DNA from 3 places in the Arthrobacter sp. 10L430 genome. Region 2 is predicted to be linked to each of the others. Evidence: riboswitches for the same ligand, from Rfam matches in the RefSeq annotation. Region 2 holds a riboswitch; each other region holds the start of a gene.
What was found. A riboswitch is a leader RNA that binds a small molecule or an ion and turns the genes downstream of it on or off. The one in region 2 is predicted to bind S-adenosylmethionine.
Positions count from the first base shown of each region.

Region 1: it holds a riboswitch for S-adenosylmethionine, as region 2 does, so the genes downstream of both, AC1DDG_RS01245 (aminotransferase class V-fold PLP-dependent enzyme) here and AC1DDG_RS12115 (DUF1737 domain-containing protein) in region 2, are expected to answer to the same signal.
Region 3: it holds a riboswitch for S-adenosylmethionine, as region 2 does, so the genes downstream of both, metX (homoserine O-acetyltransferase MetX) here and AC1DDG_RS12115 (DUF1737 domain-containing protein) in region 2, are expected to answer to the same signal.

Region 1 is NZ_JBFTJD010000001.1:280,329-283,562, forward strand. Features, by position in the region: gene AC1DDG_RS01240 (class I SAM-dependent methyltransferase) at 1-602, opposite strand, end outside; gene AC1DDG_RS01245 (aminotransferase class V-fold PLP-dependent enzyme) at 679-2,088, opposite strand; SAM riboswitch class IV at 2,124-2,237, opposite strand; gene hisN (histidinol-phosphatase) at 2,407-3,219, opposite strand.
Region 2 is NZ_JBFTJD010000011.1:135,847-139,080, reverse strand. Features, by position in the region: gene AC1DDG_RS12125 (O-succinylhomoserine sulfhydrylase) at 7-1,215, opposite strand; gene AC1DDG_RS12120 (rhodanese-like domain-containing protein) at 1,216-1,635, opposite strand; gene AC1DDG_RS12115 (DUF1737 domain-containing protein) at 1,632-1,940, opposite strand; SAM riboswitch class IV at 1,954-2,069, opposite strand; gene AC1DDG_RS12110 (NtaA/DmoA family FMN-dependent monooxygenase) at 2,257-3,234, shown strand, end outside.
Region 3 is NZ_JBFTJD010000002.1:187,625-190,858, forward strand. Features, by position in the region: gene AC1DDG_RS03110 (MFS transporter) at 1-13, opposite strand, end outside; gene metX (homoserine O-acetyltransferase MetX) at 252-1,433, opposite strand; SAM riboswitch class IV at 1,446-1,561, opposite strand; gene AC1DDG_RS03120 (VOC family protein) at 1,749-2,387, shown strand; gene AC1DDG_RS03125 (CPBP family intramembrane glutamic endopeptidase) at 2,486-3,234, opposite strand, start outside.

The DNA of each region.
Region 1 (3,234 bases), on a different contig from region 2:
GTCAGCTCGAGGATGTCGGCCGTGGTGACCGGGTCCTCCCACCGGGTCAGGTGGCTTTCCAGGCCCGTGAATTCGGGGCCTATGGGCGGACGGAAGTCCGGCTTGTGGACATCACCGGCGTGCATGATGCGCGAGAGTCTATGGACCCATGGCACCGACGTATCCAGCTGGTTCCAGATCAGGCCGAGCACTCCGTCAGGTCTCAGTATCCGGGCGATTTCACTGCTGGCCCGCAGCGGCTCGCACCAGTGCCATGCCTGTGCCACCGTCACGACGTCGAAGGCCGAGCCGGGCAGTCCCGTTTCCTCAGCGGTGCCCTCACCCGCCGCCACAGCCGGATAGGCAACGCGGAGCTGATCAAGCATGTCCGGCGAGGGATCCACGGCGCTGACCGCCAGGCCGCGTTCCACGAGCAAGGCGGTGAACTTGCCGGTACCGGCGCCTATGTCAGCAGCTGTCCGGGCGCCGGCAGGAATGATCCAGTCCGCGGACTCGGCAGGGTAGCCGGGACGGACGCGGTGGTAGTGTTCGCCGCCGTCCTGGAAACTCTGCCCGAGTTCCTGACGCCGCCACTGGTCGAGTTTGGGGCCACCGCGTGCCACGCGCCGTCTCCTTAGGGCAGGCTGAAAATTTACCCTTCGAATTTACCGCATGGAGCGCCCTGGCGGAGTGCCGGGATCAGTCCAGCGCGCAGGGGGCCGCGCCGGCGGTGCCGGGCGTGTTGGGTGCCCAGTCCGGGTAGCTGCGGGTGTCGTTGGCCGGAACCCAGCGTCCCGAGTCCACCACATAGTCCCAGCCAAGGCCGGTGCGGCGCAGTTCCTCGATGCCGGCGAGGAGCCGCTGGGCGTCCTCGAGCCGCGAACCTACGCCAAAGCTGGCGCGCAGGGAGCCGGACGGAAGTCCCAGGCGCTTGAGCAGCGGGTGGGCGCAGAAGCGGCCGTCGCGGAGTCCGACGCCGTGTTCGGCGGAAAGGTAGGCCGCCACCAGGCCGGCGTCGTAGCCTTCCACGGAGAAGTTCACTACGCCGATCGTGTCGTTGTCCGCGTCGGTGTCCGAGAAGATCTGGTGCACGGTGACGCCTTCGATCCTCCGCAGCCCCTCGACGAGGAAGGACCGGATGGCCGCCTCGTGGGCGTGCCAGCGCTCCTGGTCCAGGGCAGCGACCACCTGCGTTGCGCGGGCCAGGGTGGCAGCGCCCAGGACGTTGGGCGAACCGCCTTCATGCCGGGCGGGGCCGGTGGTCCAGCTGACGCCGTCGAGCCGGGCTTCACTGACAGCGCCCCCGCCCGCAAGGTGCGGCGTGCCGGCGTCGAGCCAGTCAGGGCGTCCCACCAGGACGCCGGAACCGAACGGCGCGTAGAGCTTGTGGCCGGAAAAGGCGAGATAGTCGACGTCGTCCGCGGCGATGTTGATGCGGCGGTGCGGAGCGAGCTGTGCCGCGTCCACAACGATCCGGGCGCCGAACTCGTGCGCCAGCGCGGCGAGGCGGCGGATCGGCAGGATTTCGCCGGTGACGTTGGAGGCGCCGGTCACGGCGAGGAGGCTGACGTCGCCGTGCTCCAGTTCAGCCCGGAGGCTGGCGATGGTGGCCTCGAGGGTGGCGGATGCCACCACGCTGCGGTGCGGCACGCCCTGCCAGGGCAACAGGTTGGCGTGGTGCTCGATGTCGAGGTACAGGACTTCCCCCGTGTGGTGGTGGTCCTCCACCGGGAGGCAGCCTGCCAGCAGGTTGAGGGAGTCCGTGGTGTTGCGCGTGAAGATTACGGAGTCATCCGGGCGGCCGCCGACAAAGTCGCGGACGATGTTCCGGGCGTTCTCATAGACCGACGTGCTGATCTGCGATGCGTAACCCGCGCCGCGGTGCACGCTGGCGTAGAACGGCAGGATCTCGTTGAGGTAAGCCGACACCACGGACAGCGCAGGTGCCGACGCGCCGTAATCGAGGTTGGCGTAACGCACGTGGCCGCCCTGGATCAGCGGAGCCTGGATCTCGGCGCCGGTAACTGCGGCCAGCGGCCGTCCGGCAGCGGCAATGCGATCGTCGAGCAGGCCGGCGCCGGTGTTGGAGGAGAACGTTGCAGTAGTCATGGGACCTCGCTGTGAAAGGACCCCTTTGTGACGGGGATCCGCGCTTGCCGGGTCCGTTCCGGACCGGCCTGGTCGTCACCCGGGGCACCCCACCGCGAATGGAGGGTTGCCGGCCAGCAAACCGGGGTTTCGCGCTGGCACTCGTGACCTGTAAAGAGCGTAGGACATCCCGGCGGGCGATGGAAAAGGCCAACGTGAATGTTAAGCGGTTTGTTACAGCCCCGCTTCATCTGGCCGGAATGCCGAAGATACGCCGGCGGACGCCCTCCTGAGGGGACGCCCGCCGTCGAAAATTCTTCGAAAGTTTGCTGGACCGAACTACAGCAGGTCGTCCAGCTGCGGGTTGAGCCGCTTGAGGACCTCCGAATGAAGGATGGAGTTTGTGGCCAGTGCGTTGCCACCGAACGGGCCGTCGGTTCCCTCAAGCGAGGTGAAGCGGCCGCCGGCTTCGGTGACGATGGGCACCAGCGCAGCCATGTCATACAGGTTCAGTTCCGGCTCGCAGGCAATGTCCACGGACCCTTCCGCCACCATGCAGTAGGACCAGAAATCCCCGAAGGCGCGGGTACGCCAGACGTCTTCGGTGAGGGCGAGGAACTCGTCCAGGTTCCCGCGTTCTTTCCAGCCGCCGAGGCTCGAGTAGGACAGCGAAGCGTCCGAAAGATTTGAGACATTCGAGACTTTCAGCCGGGTGGCTGCGGCAAGGGAGCGCCCCATGTACGCGCCCGCGCCCTTGGCTGCCCACCAGCGTTTGCCGAGTGCCGGGGCGCTGACGACACCCACCACGGGCTCGCCTTCATCGACGAGCGCAATCAGCGTGGCCCACACCGGCACCCCGCGGACGAAGTTCTTGGTGCCGTCGATGGGGTCAATGATCCAGCGCCGGGAACCGTGGCCCGAACTGCCGAACTCCTCGCCGAGGACGGCATCGCGGGGGCGGGAGCGGGAGAGCTGGCCCCGGATGGACTCCTCGGCGGCTTTGTCGGCATCCGTGACCGGCGTCAGGTCGGGCTTGGTTTCGATCTTAAGGTCCAGCGCCTTGAACCGGCTCATGGTCTGGTCATCCACGGAATCCGCCAGTACATGGGCCAGTCGCAGGTCATCGTTGTAGCTCGAAGCGGGTTGGGTCATGGTTCCAAACTACCG
Region 2 (3,234 bases):
GCTCACTCAGATCTGCTTGAGCGCCTGCTCCAGGTCCGCGATCAGGTCTTCCGGATCCTCCAGGCCCACCGACAGCCGCACCACGCCGTCGCTGAGCCCGATGGCTGCTCGGCCTTCCGGGCCCATGGCGCGGTGCGTCGTGGTGGCCGGGTGGGTGATGAGGGACTTGGCGTCGCCCAGGTTGTTGGAGATGTCGATGATCTTCAGCGCGTCCAGCAGCGCGAAGGCGGCTTCCTTGCCGGACCGGCCGCCCGACGTCGCGAGTTCCAGTGTGAGCACGGTGCCGCCGGCCTTCATCTGCTTTGCGGCCAGCTCGTACTGCGGGTGGGACTTCAGCAGCGGGTACTTGACCCAGCTGACGGCGGGCTGTTCTTCAAGCCATTCGGCCAGGCGCAGCGCGGTGGCCGAGGAGTGGTTTACGCGCAGCGCCATGGTCTCCAGGCCCTTCGTGAGCACCCAGGCGTTGAACGCGGAGAGTGCGGGCCCGGTGTGGCGCATGAGCTGTTTGACCGGCCCGTCGATAAATTCCTTGGTGCCGAGGATGGCGCCGCCCAGCACGCGGCCCTGGCCGTCGATGTGCTTGGTGCCGGAGTAGACGATCACGTCCGCGCCGAGGTCGCCGCAGCGCTGCAGCAGGGGTGTGGCAAAGACGTTGTCGACCACGACGGTGGCGCCGGCCGCATGGGCCAGTCCGCTGACGGCGGCGATGTCCACGATCTCCTGCATCGGGTTGGACGGCGACTCGAAGAAGACCGCGGCGGTGGGCTCCGAAAGGGCAGCGCGCCACTGCTCCAGGTCCGGTCCGTCCACGAAGACCGTCTCCACGCCCCAGCGCGGCAGGATTTCGTTCAGGATCACAAAGCAGGAGCCGAACAGCGAGCGGGCGGCCACCACACGGTCCCCGGCACCCAGCAGGGCACCCAGGGCGGTGAATACCGCCGACATGCCGGACGCCGTCGCAAAGCACGCCTCGGTGCCCTCGAGCAGGCGGAGGCGTTCCTGGAAGGTGGCCACGGACGGGTTGCCGTAGCGGGAGTAGACGAAGCGTTCGTCCTCGCCGGTGAAGGCCCGCTCGGCCGCGGCAGCGGACTCGTACACGAAGCCCGAGGTCAGGAAAATGGGTTCGGTGGTTTCCTGGAAGTTGGTGCGGTCCAGCCCGCCGCGGACGGCCTGGGTTTCTGGGCTCCAGCCGGCGGCATCTTGATTGAAGGTCACTTAGTTCTTTCCCAGGTTCGTTGGGAGGCCGCGGTTCTTCCAGCCGTTGACGGTGCGCTCGCCGTAACGGTCCGGTTCGCCTTCAAAGCCTTCGAGGACGTTATACGAGGTGAAGCCCGCCTGGGTCGCTGCGACGGCGGCCGCGATGGAGCGCTGGCCGGACCGGCAGAGGAAAACGAGCTCCGTGGAGGTGTCCGCCGGAGCCTGCTGCTTCAGCTGCTCGATGAATGCAGGGTTGGGGATGCCGCCCGGGAAGGTCCACTGGATGAACAGCGGGTCATTCCGCTGATCGTTTGCGGTTGCGGTTTCCGGGATCCCGATGTGGGCCCATTCGCCCTCGGTGCGGACGTCCACCAGGATGGCGCCGTCTTCGAGTTTGGCCCATGCCTCCTGCGGCGTGAGGTCTCCCGCGTAGCTCATGCGTGGCCCTCGAACGCTTCGGCGTTGAGGTCATCGTCCGAGTCCAGCCGGTCCACGGCGGTGGCCACCGCTGCGTCGGCCGTGGCGATGGCGGCGGGCAGGATCACGGCCTGCGCCACGATCACGTCCCTGCCGTTGAAGGCGGCTGCGGGGCTGCCGTGCAGCACATACCCCTCCGCCAGGGCAGCGGAGATGCGTTCACAGAAGTCGCGGTTGTCCGGTCCCGTGATCAGGCGGTAGGACAGCTTTTTCTCAGGTTTATCCTGCTGGGACGGCAGGGTGTCGCCGGCGGGGGCGTCCGACATGACGGATCTCCTTCTCTCACGCTTGCAGCTCGAAGTGGTCGATATGCCGAGTATTCACCTGAGGCACCCCGCCGCGAAAGGGAGGGTTGCCGACCGGCCAGTCAGGGCTTGGCGCCGGTTCTCATTACTCCCCAAAAACGTAACACCGACGACGGCGGCTGGCACCGCCGCCGTCGTCATGTTCCGTAACGCTCGACGCCGGTTGCTTCGGTTACAAAGCCGCTGGCCGGGGGGATAATGACGGGAGATGAACCACCGTAACGCCGGATGAAACCAGGCAACAGTGAATGCGTCGAACGCCAATACAGTCAGTCCCATGCTGCATTTTGGATGGTTTGTGGGCCACGGCTTCGGGGTGCAGGGCTGGGGGACGCCGGGCTACGGCATCGGCTACGACTGGAAGAAGCCCTCGCTGTACCAGCATGCCGTGCGGGAGTTCGAGCGGGCGGGCCTGGACCTGTTCATCATCGAGGACTCCCTCACCGTCCCGGACACCTATGGCGGCAGCGCGGAGGTGAGCCTGGCGCAGGCATCGTTCGCGCCGAAGCACGATCCGCTGGCCCTCGTCCCGTACCTGCTGTCCGCCACCGAGCACCTGGGGATCGTGCCGACCGTCAGTGCCTCGTTCTATCCGCCGTTCACCGCGGCCCGGCTGCTGGCCACGCTCCAGCACTTCTCCAACGGGCAGCTGGGCTGGAACGTGGTGACGTCCGGCAGCGACCTCGCCGCCCAGAACTACGGCCTGGACCAGCAGATCGAGCACGACCTCCGCTACGAGAAGGCCGAGGAGTTCGTGGACGTGGTCCGGAAGCTTTGGCGGAGCTGGGACGGGGACGCCATCGTGGAGGACGCCCAGGGCGGCGTCTTCGCTGACCACACCAAGGTCCGGCCCATCCACCACGCCGGCGAGTTCTTCAAGGTCCGGGGTCCGCTGAACACGGCACCCCTGCCGGAGGAGCCCGTGCTGGTGCAGGCCGGGGCTTCCCCGCGCGGCAAGGCGTTCGCCGGTGGCAATGCCGACGTCGCCATTGCGCTGGCCCGCGGAGCCGACGGCATGAAGGCCTACCGCGACTCCATCCGCTCCGAGGCGGCCGCCGCCGGCCGGAACCCGGACGACGTCAAGGTGCTGTTCGTGCTCAAACCCACTGTGGTGGGCTCCAAAGCAGAGGCGGAGGACTTGCGTGCCGCGCGGAAGGAACTCACGCAGCGGGACATCGACAGCCAGCTCAACTCGATCTCATACCTGTCCGTCATCGACTTCAAACAGTTCGACCTGGACGAGCCCTTGCCGGAC
Region 3 (3,234 bases), on a different contig from region 2:
TTTCCGTACTCATTGTGAACTCCTTCGGCGTCTCCCTCGACGCCACTGGGACCTGACTTTGGCGGACGTGTGTGATGTGCACCACGAATCACCGGTTCCAACGAGTATGGTCTGCCATTGCTGCAAGCTCAACGACAAAAAGTGCAGAACGCATCTGCATAAATGCACATTCGGGAGATGCTGGCGCCAGGGTGTCCAGCTTGGGTGCAGCGTCCGCTCAGCGTCGGCTCAGGCGAAGATTCAAGCAAGATTCAGGCGAAAAAGACTCCCCGGAGCTGCGCGTCCAGCTGCCCAATCTCGGTGAGGAAGCCATCATGGCCGATCGGCGCCTCGATCACATGGACGTCCACGTCCCCCGGCAGTGCGTCTGCTAGCTCCCGGGACTGCGAGGGGAAGTAAAGCCGGTCTGTGCTTACGGCCGCAATAAAGAAGTCGGCGGTGGTCCGCGCCAGAGTCTCCTTCAGCGATCCGCGCCCGCGGCAGATGTCGTGGCTCATCAGCGCTTCGGTGATTGCAATGTAACTGTTGGCGTCGAAGCGCCCCACGAGCTTGCTCCCCTGGTGGTCCAGGTAGCTTTCCACCTGGTACCGGCCGCGGGCAGCAAGGGCATCCGCCTGCAACGGCGCCTCGCTGGCCTGGGCGTTCCGGCCAAACCGGAAATCCAGCTCCTGCGCGGACCGGTAGGTGATGTGCGCAATCCGCCGTGCCAGCGCCAGTCCGGCCTCGGGCACCGGGCCGGCGTAGTAGTCGCCGCCGTTGAAGTGAGGATCCTGCCGAATCGCCAGCGTCTGTGCCTGCGCGAAGGCGATCTGTTCGGCCGTGCTGCTGGCGCCGATGGAAATAACGCCGCAGCGCCGCACCCGCTCCGGGTAGGTGACGGCCCACTCCAGCGCCCGGGCTCCGCCCATGGAGCCGCCAAGGACGGCGTACCAGCTGCTGATGCCCAGCTGGTCCGCAAGCCGCGCTTCGGCCGCGGTGGTGTCGCGGAGCGTGACCAGCGGGAAGCGTGAACCCCACGGCCTGCCGTCCGGAGCAGCCGACGACGGCCCCGTGGATCCGTAGCAGCCGCCGACGATGTTGATGGAGACGACGAAAAACCTGTCCGTATCCGCCGGGGCGCCGGGACCGGCCAGCTGCTCCCACCAGCCTTCTTCGTCATCCGTGCCGCGGGTAACGTGCGTGCTGCCCGTCAGGGCGTGCTCCACGAGAATGGCGTTCGAGCAGTCCTCGTTGAGCGTCCCCCAGGTTTCATAGGCGAGGGTAACGTCGGGCAGGAATCCGCCGGCCTCAAGCTCAAGGTTGCCGATGCTGACGTACTGGACTGTCCCATCCTTAACTGCCGTGCCGTCCGTAACCGCGGTGCCAACGGGAACCGCAGCGCCATCCGTAACTTCGACATTCGGAACTTCTGTGCGGGTGACGGAAATCGTCATAGGTAAACCTCTTCTACGCGCTTGCCCGCCGCCAGCTGACCGGCGGGCCAGGTCTTCACCCGGGGCACCCCACCGCGGAAGGAGGGTTGCCGGCCAGCAAGCCGGGGCTGTTGCTGGCACTCATGACCTAGGGCAAGTTTACGAAAGAGGGCGCCGCCCACGCGAAGATTGTGACGGCTGTGTGACTCCCGGCAACACCATCGGGAGCCAAAGCCGTTCAAAGCTTGCGACGAAACTTCCGCACAGCCCGGACGTCCCATGAGGGTTAGGCTGCCCTTAGCTGAGAGCCGCGTCACAAGATGCCAAGATGAGGGCATGCGCATGGATCACGTCTCTTACGCCTGTGAACACGATGGCCTGGCTGCCACCACCGAACGTATTTCGTCCGCCCTCGGCGTCGAAGCCGTGAAGGGTGGAGTGCACCCCCGTTTCGGAACCCGAAACATGATTATCCCGCTCGCCGGGCACAAGTACCTTGAGGTCGTGGAGGTCTTGGACCACCCGGCGTCGGATAAAGCTCCGTTCGGGCAGGCCGTGCGCGCACGGTCCGCTGCCGGTGGCGGCTGGATGGGATGGTGCGTCGAAGTGGACGACCTCGCCCCGTTTGAGGACCGTCTGGGACGTTCCGCCGTCAACGGCAACCGCAAGTTCCCGGACGGCCGTGAACTCGTGTGGAAGCAGATCGGAATCCTGGGCCTCATTGCAGACCCGCAGGTTCCGTACATGCTCAAGTGGGAAGGCGATCCGGGGCTTCACCCGTCCAACGCCTATGACAGCAACGTCAAGATGTCCAGTCTCACCATCGCAGGCTCCGCCGAGCGCGTTACCGAATGGCTCGGCGAACCTGTAGAGCGGCCCCTCGAGGACGTCGCCGTGAACTGGGTGGCTCCGCACGGAACCCCGGGCATCCTGTCCGTCACGTTTGAAACTGCAGCGGGCGCCGTCACAATCTGACGCAGCGCTGCCAACAAGCTTCGGCCGCCATCAGCGGGTGCCAACGACGTCACCCACCGATGGCGGCCGAATTACTTTAACGCCTGATTACCCAATGCCTAGCCCAGCCCGACGGCCTTTCCGAACAGGCTGAAGCCGACGAACGCCACAATGTCCAGCAGTGCATGGGCTATGACCAGGGGCATCACCCGTCGGGTTTTGGTGTAGACCCAGGCGAACACCACGCCCATGATGGCGTTGCCAATGAAGGGCCCGAACCCTTGATACAGGTGGTAGCTGCCGCGGAGCATGGAACTGGCAAAGATTGACAGCGGCATGGACCAGCCGAACTTCCCGAACCGGTCCAGGAGGTAGCCCACCACGATGACTTCCTCGACGACCGCGTGCCGCGCCGCGGAGAGAATCAGCACGGGAACCGTCCACCAGTACGCGTTCAGGGCACTGGGGATGATCGCCGTCGTGATGCCCAGCGCCCGCCCCGCCGCATAGAGGCCCAGTGATGGTATGCCGATCAAAGCGGCCAGCCCCACGCCCTGCAGCAGGTCCCTTCCGGGGCGGGCGAAATTGAAACCCAGCTTCTGGAATGCAGAGCCACCCACGTAGCCCGTTCCTGCCTTCGTCTGGCGGTGCTCCGTCAGGAAGTAGATCACCAGCAAGAGGGGCACCAGCGCGAAGATGATGTCCAGGAGTTGGTACGTCAGATCGAAATATTCCCGTGTACTTTGCGAGCGGTTCAGCGTGGATGTGCCCTGCGCCAGCGGCGCCCGGGTCATCTTGTCCAGGAGTTGCACCACGGAGTACACGGCGGACTGCCCCAACGACAGTCCCAGGACTATCCAGACTTCGA